One region of the Ihubacter massiliensis genome, then DNA from elsewhere that is predicted to be linked to it. Evidence: predicted binding sites of a transcription regulator. Region 1 holds the regulator's gene; each other region holds the start of a gene.

Evidence for each region. Region 1 encodes LexA, which represses DNA repair genes until DNA is damaged. Its sites were predicted from a motif close to AGAACANNTGTTCT; they were not measured.
Region 2: uvrB (excinuclease ABC subunit UvrB) is a predicted target of LexA. The motif match lies at 1,069-1,082, and genes of this name have one in related genera.
Region 3: recA (recombinase RecA) is a predicted target of LexA. The motif match lies at 1,870-1,883, and genes of this name have one in related genera.
Region 4: ruvC (crossover junction endodeoxyribonuclease RuvC) is a predicted target of LexA. The motif match lies at 1,910-1,923, and genes of this name have one in related genera.

The regions. Positions count from the first base shown of each region.
Region 1 is NZ_JAMXVH010000001.1:3,972,597-3,975,787, reverse strand. It holds gene NIA71_RS20115 (transposase) at 1-620, shown strand, start outside; gene lexA (transcriptional repressor LexA) at 1,357-2,013, shown strand; gene NIA71_RS18120 (AEC family transporter) at 2,193-3,044, shown strand; gene NIA71_RS18115 (CehA/McbA family metallohydrolase) at 3,117-3,191, opposite strand, start outside.
Region 2 is NZ_JAMXVH010000001.1:4,257,499-4,260,689, forward strand. It holds gene NIA71_RS19475 (PPC domain-containing protein) at 1-293, opposite strand, end outside; gene uvrB (excinuclease ABC subunit UvrB) at 1,213-3,191, shown strand, end outside.
Region 3 is NZ_JAMXVH010000001.1:818,422-821,612, forward strand. It holds gene NIA71_RS03700 (helix-turn-helix domain-containing protein) at 6-755, opposite strand; gene recA (recombinase RecA) at 778-1,848, opposite strand; gene NIA71_RS03710 (hypothetical protein) at 1,994-2,668, opposite strand; gene NIA71_RS03715 (YhgE/Pip domain-containing protein) at 2,683-3,191, opposite strand, start outside.
Region 4 is NZ_JAMXVH010000001.1:920,295-923,485, reverse strand. It holds gene recN (DNA repair protein RecN) at 1-1,347, opposite strand, end outside; gene NIA71_RS04185 (arginine repressor) at 1,358-1,807, opposite strand; gene ruvC (crossover junction endodeoxyribonuclease RuvC) at 1,981-2,493, shown strand; gene ruvA (Holliday junction branch migration protein RuvA) at 2,497-3,102, shown strand; gene ruvB (Holliday junction branch migration DNA helicase RuvB) at 3,119-3,191, shown strand, end outside.

The DNA.
Region 1 (3,191 bases):
CAGGATATGAAAGTGAAGAAAACTACAGTTGGATTGAGGAAAACGGCCAGATTGCCTTTATCAAACCTGCCAATTATGAACGGTCCAAAACGAGAGAATATCAGAAGGATATCAGCAGGAAAGAACACATGGATTACTATCCTGCTGAAGACTATTATCTTTGTAAAAACAGGAAAAAGCTTATCGCGGTTGAGATGAAAAACAGAAAAAGCAAAGCCGGATACCTTACTCAAACGACAATCTATCGATGCGAAGATTGCACAGATTGTCCTTACAAGTCAAGTTGTACGAAGGCAAATCATTGGAAACTGCCATTGGAGGAACGAACAAAACAGCTGGAAGTCTCCAGAAATTTTGAACGCCAAAGAAGTGAGTATTTGGAAAGAATCGTAAGTGATGAAGGTATTCTTCTGCGAATCAATCGCAGCATTCAAGCGGAAGGCTCCTTTGCAGATATGAAGCAGGATCGTAATTTTAGACGATATTTATGTCGCGGACAAAAGAATGTATATGCAGAAAGTGTGCTTATGGCAATTTCACATAACATAGAAAAACTGCATAATCGAATCCAGAAAGAACGAACTGGATTACACCTGTTCTGTACGGAAAAAGCAGCATAAATTTAAAGGTTGAAAATACCTTTTGTCAGTGTTGCTGTCAGAGCTTTATTTTTGTTGTCTTTTTGAGGCGAAATACGCTAAAGACGAAACAATTTAAGTAGAGATTACGATAATGGAGCTTCGCTCCGGCGGATTTTCATCCGCCTAGTGCGACAGCCCCTTTTTAATTGGCGGGGATTCTGCGCTGGCTCGGCATCATGCTCCCAGTAGGCAAAACACCCTGCACCGTCTCTTTTTTTACATCACATAAGCAAATCAAGAACATCTGTTTACATTTTGTTCTTTTTATGGTATTCTAAGGTTGATGTTATAGACGGGTTTCTCCTTTGACTGACGATTACAATTGGTACGCCGCGGACTGTATCAGAAAACGGTATTTTTTAGTGAATTACGACATTCTGACGGCACGTTGCACCAATGGACGGGCTTCCTTCATGCAAAATTGTCAGTATCTAAAAAGGATAGTTCTTTTATTGATACTCTTTGGGGAAACGCTCATAGAGAAGGACGGATTAATATCAAAATCCAAGGTTTTTGCAAGGAATTTTGATACTGAGGCCCCTCACCTGGCTTTTATCCAATCGCTCCGGGACTACAAAGTATCAAAATTGACATTTTTTTGATACCAGCAGCGATACTCGAATGGTTTGGATGCATAAGGCTTGATGTTGGCGGTGATGGCCGTCCTACTGCAAAACAGAATACTTTATACAGGATAAAAACAAATCCGGGAGGAATGGATGATATGTTAAAAGAACGGGAACAGAAAATCTTAGATTACATGAAGCAGGAAATCCGGCAGAAAGGATATCCCCCTACTGTGCGGGAAATCTGCAATGCGCTCAATATTAAATCCACTTCAACTGCTCATAAGGATATCGACAATCTTGTAAAAAAAGGCTATATTATCAAGGATCCATCCAAGCCGCGCGCTTTGATGGTAGTCGATCAGGAATTGGAGTCAGTACCGGCAGAACCGATGCCGCCTATTGATAATGCCCAGCGGACCGACGTTACCGACATACCGGTTATCGGACGCATTGCCGCCGGCACGCCCATCCTGGCTGAGCAAAACGTGGAAGAGACCTTTCCCGTTCCATCGCGCTTCCTTGGAAACGGTACCAATTTTATGCTGACGGTTAAGGGAGAAAGCATGATTGAAGCCGGAATTATGGACGGTGACTACATATTGGTTCAGCAGCAGCAAACCGCCAACAACGGCGATATCATCGTCGCTATGGTAGACGGCTTTGAAAGCGAAGCTACGGTAAAGACTTTCTATAAAGAGCAGGATCATATTCGGCTTCAGCCGGAGAACTCATCCATGAGCCCTATCATCGTACAGGATGTGAAAATTTTAGGCAAGGTCAAAGGCGTCTTTCGATATTTTTAAACCAACGCGGGTATTGTACCCGCGTTTTTTTCTGTATAAAAGTGATGGTAATCCCAGCATGGGACAATTCGGCTAATACATCAATTATTCTTTTTACAGGAATCATTGTTCTGCATTTGACAACTGGCCGACCGCCGTATTATGATAGATCCAGTATATAACTGGAAGGGGTAAGATTCATGTTTGTAATACTAAGTAAAATCGCAATTATTTTCGCTATGGTAGGAGTCGGTTTCATTGCCAATAAAGCCAGAGCCCTGCCGGATGAATCCAACGGTTATCTGATCTCGCTGCTCATGAATATTACGGCGCCCTGCATGCTCCTCACCTCCATTACCGGCAAGCAATTGACGCCGGATACCCTCAGTTCTACCCTGGAGGTACTGGCTGGCACCATCATCTTCTTCCTTGTGGGGATGGCCGTTTCTTACGGGATCGTCAAGGTGCTGCGCATCTCTTCTGCGGACCAGGGCGTTTATATGAGCATCCTCACCACCGTAAACACTGGCTTCATGGGTTTTCCCATCACAAAAGCGGCGTTCGGCAATGAAGCGCTGTATTTCATGGTGGTCAGCAACATCGTCCTCAACATCTACCTCTATTCGCTGGGGATTTTACAGATCAATATGGGCGAAAAACGTCAGTTCAAAGGGCTGAAAAAGGCCCTCAAACCAATGCTTAACATGTGCTCGCTGGCAGCGGTTTTAGGAATCATTATGCTCTTTTCCGGATTCAAAATCCCTTCTTTTTTCAACGAACTCCTTACGGGCATCGTCATATCCCTCATCAACCTGATCTTATGGCCCGCTCTGACTTTTCTGGCGGTCAACTGGCTGCCCATCCATGAGATGACCAAGCTGATACTGGTCTACGGCGCCGCTTTTCCTACAGCAGTCATTGTAGTGGCCCTGGCGGCCAAAGAGCGGAAGAATTCCCAGCTGGCGGCAGAGGGCGTGGCCATGACCACTCTTTTTTCCATGGCCACATTGCCGTTCATCACCATGCTGCTGAGCACCTATTACGGAATATAAAACAGGTGCTGCCGCACGAAGCTAATTTCTTCATGTAGACAGCACCTATCTATAATCTAAAGGTTTACATTTTTATTTTCCATCGATCCAGAAAGGATTGGTAACCGCATAATTGCCGTTCACATCCATAACCAGTATGGATACCCA
Region 2 (3,191 bases), 280 kb from region 1:
CCATATGCTACATTGAGCGATCCTGTCCCTCGGACATTCCCAATCTTCACATCAATTAATCCGCTTTCGGTAAAGGGGACTTGATAAATTTTGCCGCGATAGCCATCAAAGAGAATCGGGTCGCTGTCTGAAATCGTGCCCGATATTTTAGGAACATGTTCCTTCCCCTGATAGATTTTTGTGGGAATCATTTCCACATACTTCCCAGAAGATTCGGCCGCCATTGCTGCCGATGGGATCATTGCTGCGAAGAGCATGAGCCCGGTGATCAATGCTGTGATCTTCGTTTTCATAATTTCCTCCTTTTTACACAATACACTTAGAGACATGAACAACGTGCTGACAGCAGGGGTTCTGTATGCGAAAAGAAATGATTTCGACGGCAGAATTGGTTTGCTGTCTAGCTATAGTATACCTTGTAAGTGACGAGGAGGCAAGCATGGAAGAGGGGCGCGCCTAAGGCGCCCCGGGGTGGTCTTGCCTGGGCTCGGTTTTGCTCGGGAAAAATATTTTTTTTTTGCCGATTCCTAATCGAAATGGCCTGATTTGGATGCAAGGTCCATAGAAAAACAGGCAATTTTGATGCTTTCGCAGCTCGGCGGGTCGGAAGATGGTATCTATTTGCTGCAAATAGCTCCGAACGAATAATTTATGTGTGGTTAGTTGCGAGTAACAACTGAGATGAACTGGCCTGAAGCGAAATTTCACGTGATTTTCTATGGACTTTGGCTTGAAAAAGGCCGATTTCGAATAGAAATGGGATAAATTTACATTTTGCTCAGCGTGGATTCGCTTCATGCAGCGGGTTAGAGCAGTTTGGGCCGTGCTGGTGATCCGGGTTACAAAAATCCGAAAATTTTTATTCTTTGTATCCAAATTACAGCCTGGCGCAGGCTGCAGGTTTTTATACCAGTATTTACTCCATCGCAGGCGAACTGGCCGGCTGATACGCACATCTGCTCTGCGGCCGCCAGATTCCAGGCAGCACAAGGTTTCATAGCATAAAAGAAAGAGATGATAGGATCGAGATTGCGATAGAGGAGTTGATGGAGAAAGATTAATCAGTACAGAACAAATGTTCCTTTTTGTTCTGTACTTTTTAAATATTCTATGCTAGAATACCTACATGGAATCGATGCTGCCGCAAGGCAAAAGCGAGTGAAATAACAGCGGACCCAGGTCCGCGTTCAAGATAATACGGGGGTGGAACAGATGCGAGAAGAGCGTCTTTTTAAAATAGCTTCAGAATACAAACCTATGGGAGACCAGCCGCAGGCCATCCAAACGCTGGCCCGCGGAGTGGAGGAAGGCAGAGAACACCAAACATTGATGGGCGTTACCGGCTCTGGAAAAACCTTCACCATGGCCAATATTATCGAAAAGGTGCAAAAGCCTACCCTGGTGATTTCCCACAACAAAACCCTGGCAGCCCAGCTTCACGGCGAATTCAAAGAGTTTTTTCCCGACAACGCGGTGGAATACTTTGTCTCCTATTACGACTACTACCAGCCGGAAGCTTACGTGCCTTCCACGGATACCTATATCGAAAAGGATTCCGATATCAACGAAGAGATTGAAAAACTGCGCCACTCGGCCACAGCGGCACTGGCGGAGCGGAGCGACGTAATCATCGTCGCCAGCGTATCCTGCATCTATGGACTGGGCAGCCCATTTGACTATGAAAATCAAATGCTGTCGCTGCGGCCGGGCATGGAAAAAAATCGCCAGGATATTCTGCGCCGATTGGTGGACATCCAATATACCCGCAACGATATGGCCTTCACCAGAGGCACGTTCCGGGTGCGGGGCGATGTGATCGACATCTATCCGGCAGGAGCGGAAAACGCAGTCCGGGTAGAACTCTTCGGCGACGAAGTGGAAACCATTAAAGAGATCAATCCCGTGACCGGCGAAATCATCGGATTGCGCAACCACATTGCCGTTTACCCGGCTTCCCACTATGTAACGACCAAAGAAAACATCGAAAACGCCGCTCTGACCATCGGCGAAGAACTGGAAGAGCGGATCCAGTGGTTCAAAGACCGGGGCAAACTGATCGAAGCGCAGAGAATTGAACAAAGGACCCGCTACGACATTGAAATGCTCCGGGAAATCGGCACCTGCAAAGGGATCGAGAATTATTCCCGCCATCTCAACGGACTGCCCGCCGGTAACCGGCCTTATACACTGATCGACTACTTCCCCGACGATTTCCTCATCATGATCGACGAATCCCACGTCATGCTCCCCCAGCTGAGGGCCATGTACGCCGGAGACCGATCCCGGAAAAGCTCGCTGGTGGAATACGGTTTCCGTCTGCCTTCCGCGCTGGACAACCGGCCCCTTCAGTTCGAGGAATTTCGGAACCTGGCCCACCAGTGCATCTATGTCAGCGCTACGCCGGGCTCCTATGAAAAAGAACAGAGCGGCGGCGTCACAGCCGAACAGATCATCCGCCCCACCGGCCTTTTGGATCCGTTGATTCAGGTCCAGAAGAGCGAAGGGCAGATCGACCACCTCATTGGAGAAATCAATAAAACCGTGGAAAAGGGCGAGAAAGTCCTGGTAACCACATTGACAAAAAAAATGTCTGAAAGCCTGACCGATTATTTAAAAAACGCCGGAATACGTGTTAGATATCTTCATTCTGAGGTAGATACATTAGAGAGAATGGAGATCATCCGCGACCTGCGTATGAACGTGTTTGACGTTCTGGTGGGAATTAACCTTCTGCGGGAAGGGCTGGATATCCCAGAGGTGTCCCTGGTCGCCATCCTGGATGCGGACAAGCAGGGATTCCTGAGGACGGAAACCTCGCTGATTCAGACCATCGGCCGCGCCGCCAGACACTCGGAAGGCCGGGTCATCATGTACGCCGATACCATCAGTCCGGCGATGAAGGTCTCCATTGAGGAAACAGAGCGCAGACGCAAGATACAGGACGCCTATAACAAAGAACACGGCATCACGCCCCAGACCATCAAAAAATCGGTAAGAGACGTGATCGAAGCCACCATTGCTGCTGAGGAAGAATCCCAGTATAAGGGAAAGAGTCCTCTGGAGCTGACCAAGAAAGAGCTGGCCGCATATATCAAACAATTGGAAAAGGAAATGAAACAGGCTGCTGTTGACCTCCAGTTCGAACGGGCGGCCATGCTGCGAGACCAGATTTTCGAATATAAAGTAAAACT
Region 3 (3,191 bases), 3.2 Mb from region 1:
GTTTTTTAAAGATCACGAAATTCTTCTGCCAGCACATCGTAATCACGCCTGGCTACAATTTCTAGAAAACGTTCCATAGAAAGTTCTTGATAGTCTCTCTGCAGGGCCAGCAAAGTCTGTTCAATCGCAGTTTCTGTAAATCCCAGTTGGTAAAGTCCATGTTTCATGGAAGTCAGCCAAATCGATTCAAAGTCTCGTTCCATATGGTAGGTGAATTTAACATATAGCATGCGTATGGCAATCTTCAGACCAATCTCACAGCTGTCCTGCAAGTGCTTTCTGTTGGGCTTTTGTCCATGATGGCCTGCAAATTCAAGGATCATTTGGCATAGGGAGTCAGTAATTAAATGAAAATAAGCATCCAGGTCGTATCGTCCTAAAAGCAACAAATCATGAATAAAGTTTTCTGTTTCTAAGGTTCGAAGCTGACATGCAAACAGGAGACCGTAATAGATAGCGTAGTCATCCGTTTGCACTTTGGATTCATTAAAAAAATATTTGATTTTTTTCACATAAAACCCGAAATGACAGGCCAATATATCCTCTTTCTTTGGAAAATAGTAATGAAGATGTCCGCGATTAATTCCTACAGCGTCAGCAATTTCCCTGGTCGTTGTTTTCACGTAGCCTTTTTGGTCAAATAATTTGGCGGATTCATTGAGTATTTGATTGTAAGTCGGATTGTTTTCCCGCATAACCCTTTCCTGCTTTCCAAAAAACATCGGCAGACAGACGTTACTTCGTCTGTCTGTCATTCAATGGTCTCTGTCCGATGGATTATTCAATGATAACACCATCTTCGTCCACCTGTAGATCGGCTTCAGCCGCTTCCACATCCTCGGCTTTTGCCTCAGTTTCAGCTTTCAGCTGATCCCGTAGCATCTGTTCCACCTTTTCCAGCGTTTGCGGATGTTCGGCCAGATAGTTCTTTACATTTTCTCTTCCCTGCCCTATACGGTCACCGTTAAAGCTGTACCAGGAACCGGCTTTCTCAATAATCTTGGCATCTACGCCGCAGTCCAGCACATCTCCTTCTCTGGAGATTCCCTGCCCATACATAATATCGAATTCAGCTTGCTTGAAAGGCGGTGCCACTTTGTTCTTTACTACTTTCACCCGGGTACGATTCCCCAAAAATGTATCTCCCGACTTTATACTCTCTATTCTGCGCACATCAAAACGCATGCTGGAGTAAAATTTAAGAGCACGGCCTCCAGTCGTGGTTTCCGGATTTCCGAACATGACGCCGACCTTTTCTCGCAACTGATTGATAAATACGACGGCAGTTCCCGATTTGTTAATAACACCGGCCAGCTTTCTCAGAGCCTGGGACATGAGCCGGGCCTGCAGGCCCACATGGCTGTCCCCCATGTTGCCGTCGATTTCTGATTTTGGAACCAGAGCCGCCACCGAGTCCACTACTACAATATCGATGGCTCCGCTGCGAACCAGCATCTCGCAAATTTCCAAAGCTTGTTCTCCTGTATCAGGCTGGGACACCAGCAATTCATCCACATTAACGCCCAAGTTTTTGGAGTATTCTGGATCCAGGGCGTGCTCCGCATCGATAAAAGCGGCTCGGCCTCCCGCCTTCTGTGCTTCCGCAATGATATGTAAGGTCAAAGTTGTCTTACCCGATGATTCAGGACCGTACACTTCGATGATCCTGCCTTTGGGAATTCCGCCGATTCCGGTAGCCAAGTCCAGGCTCATAGAGCCGGTGGAAATGGCCTCTATATTCATCCGAGCGCTGTCATCGCCCAGTTTCATGATCGCCCCCTGGCCGAACTGTTTTTGTATCTGTTTTAGCGCCTCTTGTAAGGCTTTATCTTTATCGTCTTTGTTGATCGCCACGTTCATACCTCCATGTGAACATTTGTTCTTTTCTCTTATAATACCCCATTCCTTTCATTAGGTCAAGAGAAATTCTGTTATGTAAATATTTTACATTTATAAGCTATCATTTATTTTTCGCAGTGTCAAGGATTTCTTTCTATTTTTCAGTCTGTTTCTTTAAAAACTGCGTCAGTTCTTTATAATCGTTTTCAAAATCTGTACCTTTGCATGCTGTCCGAGCTCTTTTTACAAGGTCTGCCGTATCCTCGCCTCTTGCCCACGCCTCGTAAACACCAACGACACATACCAGCCCAGCGATATTGGGGTGGGTTTTAAATTTTTCGATCTGCTGCCGGTTTTTCTCCAGTATTTCAAGGCCCTGTTCGCTCTTGCCACCGCGGAAACAATAATAAGCAAAATCGACATAATAAATGGTTAAATTCAGACCGGCAAGCCCGCGAAGGTCAATCTGCTCCATCAGCTCGGCCGCCTCAATGAATCGCTTTTGCTTTGCATACCCCAAAGCTTGATTCACCGTCAGAATCCTTTTTTTGTTGGGATCTTTGGTTGATTGGAGCATTTCATCCAAAAGCTCCATGTAAAGGTTGATATCCCCGCCTTTCATGGCTTCCATAGCTTTTCCCATCTGCTGATTGAACTTTTGATATCCTAAAATATTAGTCACAAAGAATATGACGATTAGGATGACAACAGCAATCACAATCAACAGCTGTATGGAAATTCCTCCTGCTTTAAGATCCACATCCATATAGGACATCATAGCTGCGATGGCGATTACCAGCACAAAAATCAGAGCTAGCTTTTTTTTCATACAAATTCCCCTTTCTACATCAGCTCGGTATCTTCAATCCGTTTGTTGAAAAACCGGTTCAGCCTTACAAGCGGCTTCCTCAGGACCAATCCCAGTAGCAGCGAGAAGGGAACGAAGGCAAAGAGCCGCAGAAGATCCAGCCAATAATTCATACCGTACACACCAGCGATACATTCCCGCATTGCATTGATGCCATAGGTAAAAGGCAGGAACGGATAGAGATTCTGGAAGAATTGGGGCGTCACTTCGATGGGGAAGGTGCCACCGGCTCCGCCGATCTGAATGACCAGCAGAATGACGCAAAGCGCCTTTCCGATATCTCCAAAAGAAATTGTCAGCGTATAAATAATATTGACAAATATGATGCTGCTGGTCCACCCGGCCAGCAAAAACAGAAACGGATGCTCGCACTGAATCTGCAGGTAAAATAGGTCGCCCAGGCAAATAATCGTAGCCTGCACCAGTCCTAGCACCATGAACAGAATATAGCGTCCAAAATATGCCTGATAGGGCCGGATCCGTC
Region 4 (3,191 bases), 3.1 Mb from region 1:
GATGCCTGCATCGATTTCATCGAAGATCATGGTGGGGATTTCGTCATAATCGCCGACGATCTTTTTGAAAGCCAGCATGATTCTGGACATTTCACCGCCGGAAGCGATCTTGGAAAGGGGCTTTAATTTTTCACCCTTGTTGGTGCTGATCATAAACTCGACTACATCTGTGCCGTTGTCTGTGAACTCGGTGCTTTCCTGAAACTCGATGGATAATTGAGCGTCTTTAAAATTCAGTTCTCCCAGCTCTGCGAGAATCTTTTCTTCCAGCTCGGCAGCGGCTTCTTTCCGCAGAGCGGATAATTCCTGACAAGCGGCTTTCAGATCAGCTTCGCATTTTTCTTTCAGTTCGGTCAGCTCCGTTTTTAAGCTGTCGATGTTTTCCACCTGCGTCAGCTTTTCTTCCAGCTCTTCGCCGTAAGCGATGATTTCTTCCAGAGAAGCATTATGCTTTCGCTTGAGGCTATTCAAGGTTTCCATACGGGAAATACATCGATCCAGATCCTCGGGGGAAAATACGGTCCTGTCCCGGCACTCGCGGATCTGGGAACACAGTTCTTCCATAATATAGTAGGATTCTGACATCTGTTGGTGGATGTCCGTCAGTTCCTTGGAATATTCTCCGATCTCTCCGATCATGTCCAGCGCCTTTTTCATGCTGCCAAGGGCAGGGAACTCTTCGCCGTTGGCCAGCTCATAGGCTCCGGCAAGATTTTCGTAGATTTTTTCACTGTTTTGCAGCACACTGATTTCTTCTTCCAGCGCCTCATCTTCACCTGGCGCCAGACCGGCCTTGTGAATTTCCTCCAGCTCAAAGGCCATGAAGTCCCGCTTTCTCTGATTTTCTGCCGCATCGGCGAGAAGCTGCTTTAGTTTGTTTGAAATATCCCGGTATTGGGAATAAAGAGACGCTACTTTTTGTTTGGCCGGTCCGATGGTGTCTTTTCTGTACATATCCACCAGTTTAATGTGATAATCCGGATTGAGCAGGGATTGGTGGTCGTATTGGCCGTGGATATCGGCCAGCTTCTTGCAGAGCAGATTCAAATGACCCAAAGTGACGATCTCGCCGTTGATCTTGCACAGATTCTTTCCTGCGGCCGATACCTCCCTGGTGATGACGTATTCTTCCCCCTTGTGGGTTCCGGCCAGCTGAACGATAGCCTTTTCCTTTCCGGAACGAACGAAAGCAGTATCCGCCCGGCTGCCCAGAGCCAGACTTACTGCTTCGATTACAATTGATTTACCGGCTCCCGTTTCGCCGGTGATGATGTTGAGTCCTTCGTGAAAGTCAATTTCCACGTTTTCAATAATGGCAAAATCTCTGATACTGATATGCGATATCATATGCTACCTCTTATCCAAGCATTTCATTGAATTCTTTTAAAAACTTTGGTGTGTTGTCCGCATCGTCGATGACGATCATCAGCGTGTTGTCTCCGGCTACGGAACCGATCACATGGGGAAATCCCAGTGAATCGATGGCTTCACCGGCAGCGTTGGCGCATCCGGACAAAGTTTTTACAACAACGATATTGCCGGAAGAATCGACGGATTTAATGGTTTCTCTGAATATATTTACAAAACGATCGGAAACCGGTCCTTCCATATTCATGGCAGCTGCATATTTATATTTTCCAGTGGAGGAGAGGGTCTTAATTAAATGAAGCTCTTTGATATCCCTGGATATGGTAGCCTGCGTCACGTCATAACCGTATTCTTTCAAGAGGGAAGCCAGCTTATCCTGTGTTTCCACCTCATATTCTTCGATCAGCTCTAAAATTTTATTTTGTCTTGAATAACGCATTGTATTCTCCTTCAATATACATTTTAAATTAATTTTATACATTTATAATTATACCATACTTTTGGGAAAATACCACATAAAAAAACCTTAATTGAGAATTGCGGAACGTATGTTTGTGTGCTATACTGAATTGAATGTGCGGATTGAAATCCGTGCTGTTTTGAGGAGGCTCTATGCGAATACTTGGAATAGACCCGGGATATGCGATCCTGGGCTATGGCGTCGTCGAAATGACCGGCAATCGCTTTAAGGTGATCGATTATGGCGCCGTGACTACGGATGCCGGCATGGAGATGCCGGACAGGCTGAAGATTTTGTATAATTCTTTGATGGAAATCATTATGCGCCATGAACCGGAGGTGGCCTCCGTAGAAGAATTATTTTTTAATACCAATGCCAAAACAGCGATTCTGGTGGGGCAGGCTCGGGGAGTGGCCGTGCTGGCCTGCGCGAACTCAGGGCTGGAGATTGCAGAATACACTCCGCTCCAGATCAAACAGGCTCTGGTGGGCTATGGCCGCGCAGAGAAAAAGCAAGTACAGACTATGGTCAAAACCATATTGAATCTAAAAGAAGTTCCAAAGCCCGATGATACGGCAGATGCTCTGGCGGCAGCCGTGTGCCACGGACATTCGGCAGGCAGCAGAAACCGGCTGAAAAGCTTGAACATGAAAAGCAGGAGGTAGGAAATGCTACATTACATAAAAGGTACGTTGGCTATAAAAACAGAGAGCGGCATTGTGGTCGATGCGGGAGGCCTGGGATACGAAATAACCGTTCCTGCCAATTCCAGCGTTTATCTGGCGAAGGAAGGGGAGTCCATCACTGTTTTCACGGCTATGATCGTAAGGGAAGATGATATTCGTTTGTTCGGTTTCGGCGAAAAAGCCGCCCTGGATACGTTTCACAAGCTGATTACGGTCAGCGGCGTAGGGGCGAAAGCGGCCATCGCGATTTTATCAGCCATGCCCCTATCAGAAGTCCATCAGGCCATTGTGCTGGAGGATGCCAAATCTTTGACCAGGGCCAACGGCATCGGCAAAAAGACGGCTGAGCGGATCGTGTTGGAGCTGAAAGATAAGTTCGGCCAGCTGGAACAGGCAGCTCTTCCGGAAGGCATGGAAAGCAGCGCTTCCGCAGACGGAGCCGCCGGGGACAGCAGGACGGAAGCAGTGAGCGCGCTGGTGGCGCTGGGTTATACAAAAGGAGAAGCGGTCAATGCCCTCGCAGCGGTGAAAGAGAAGGATTTGACTGTGGAAGAATACATTAAGCAGGCTCTGAAAAGACTGTTTTAACGATAAGGGATGAGTTATGGAAAACGAAGAAAGAATAACTGCGGCAAGCGCAGGCGAAAATGAAGAAGCCTCTGAGTTCACCTTGCGGC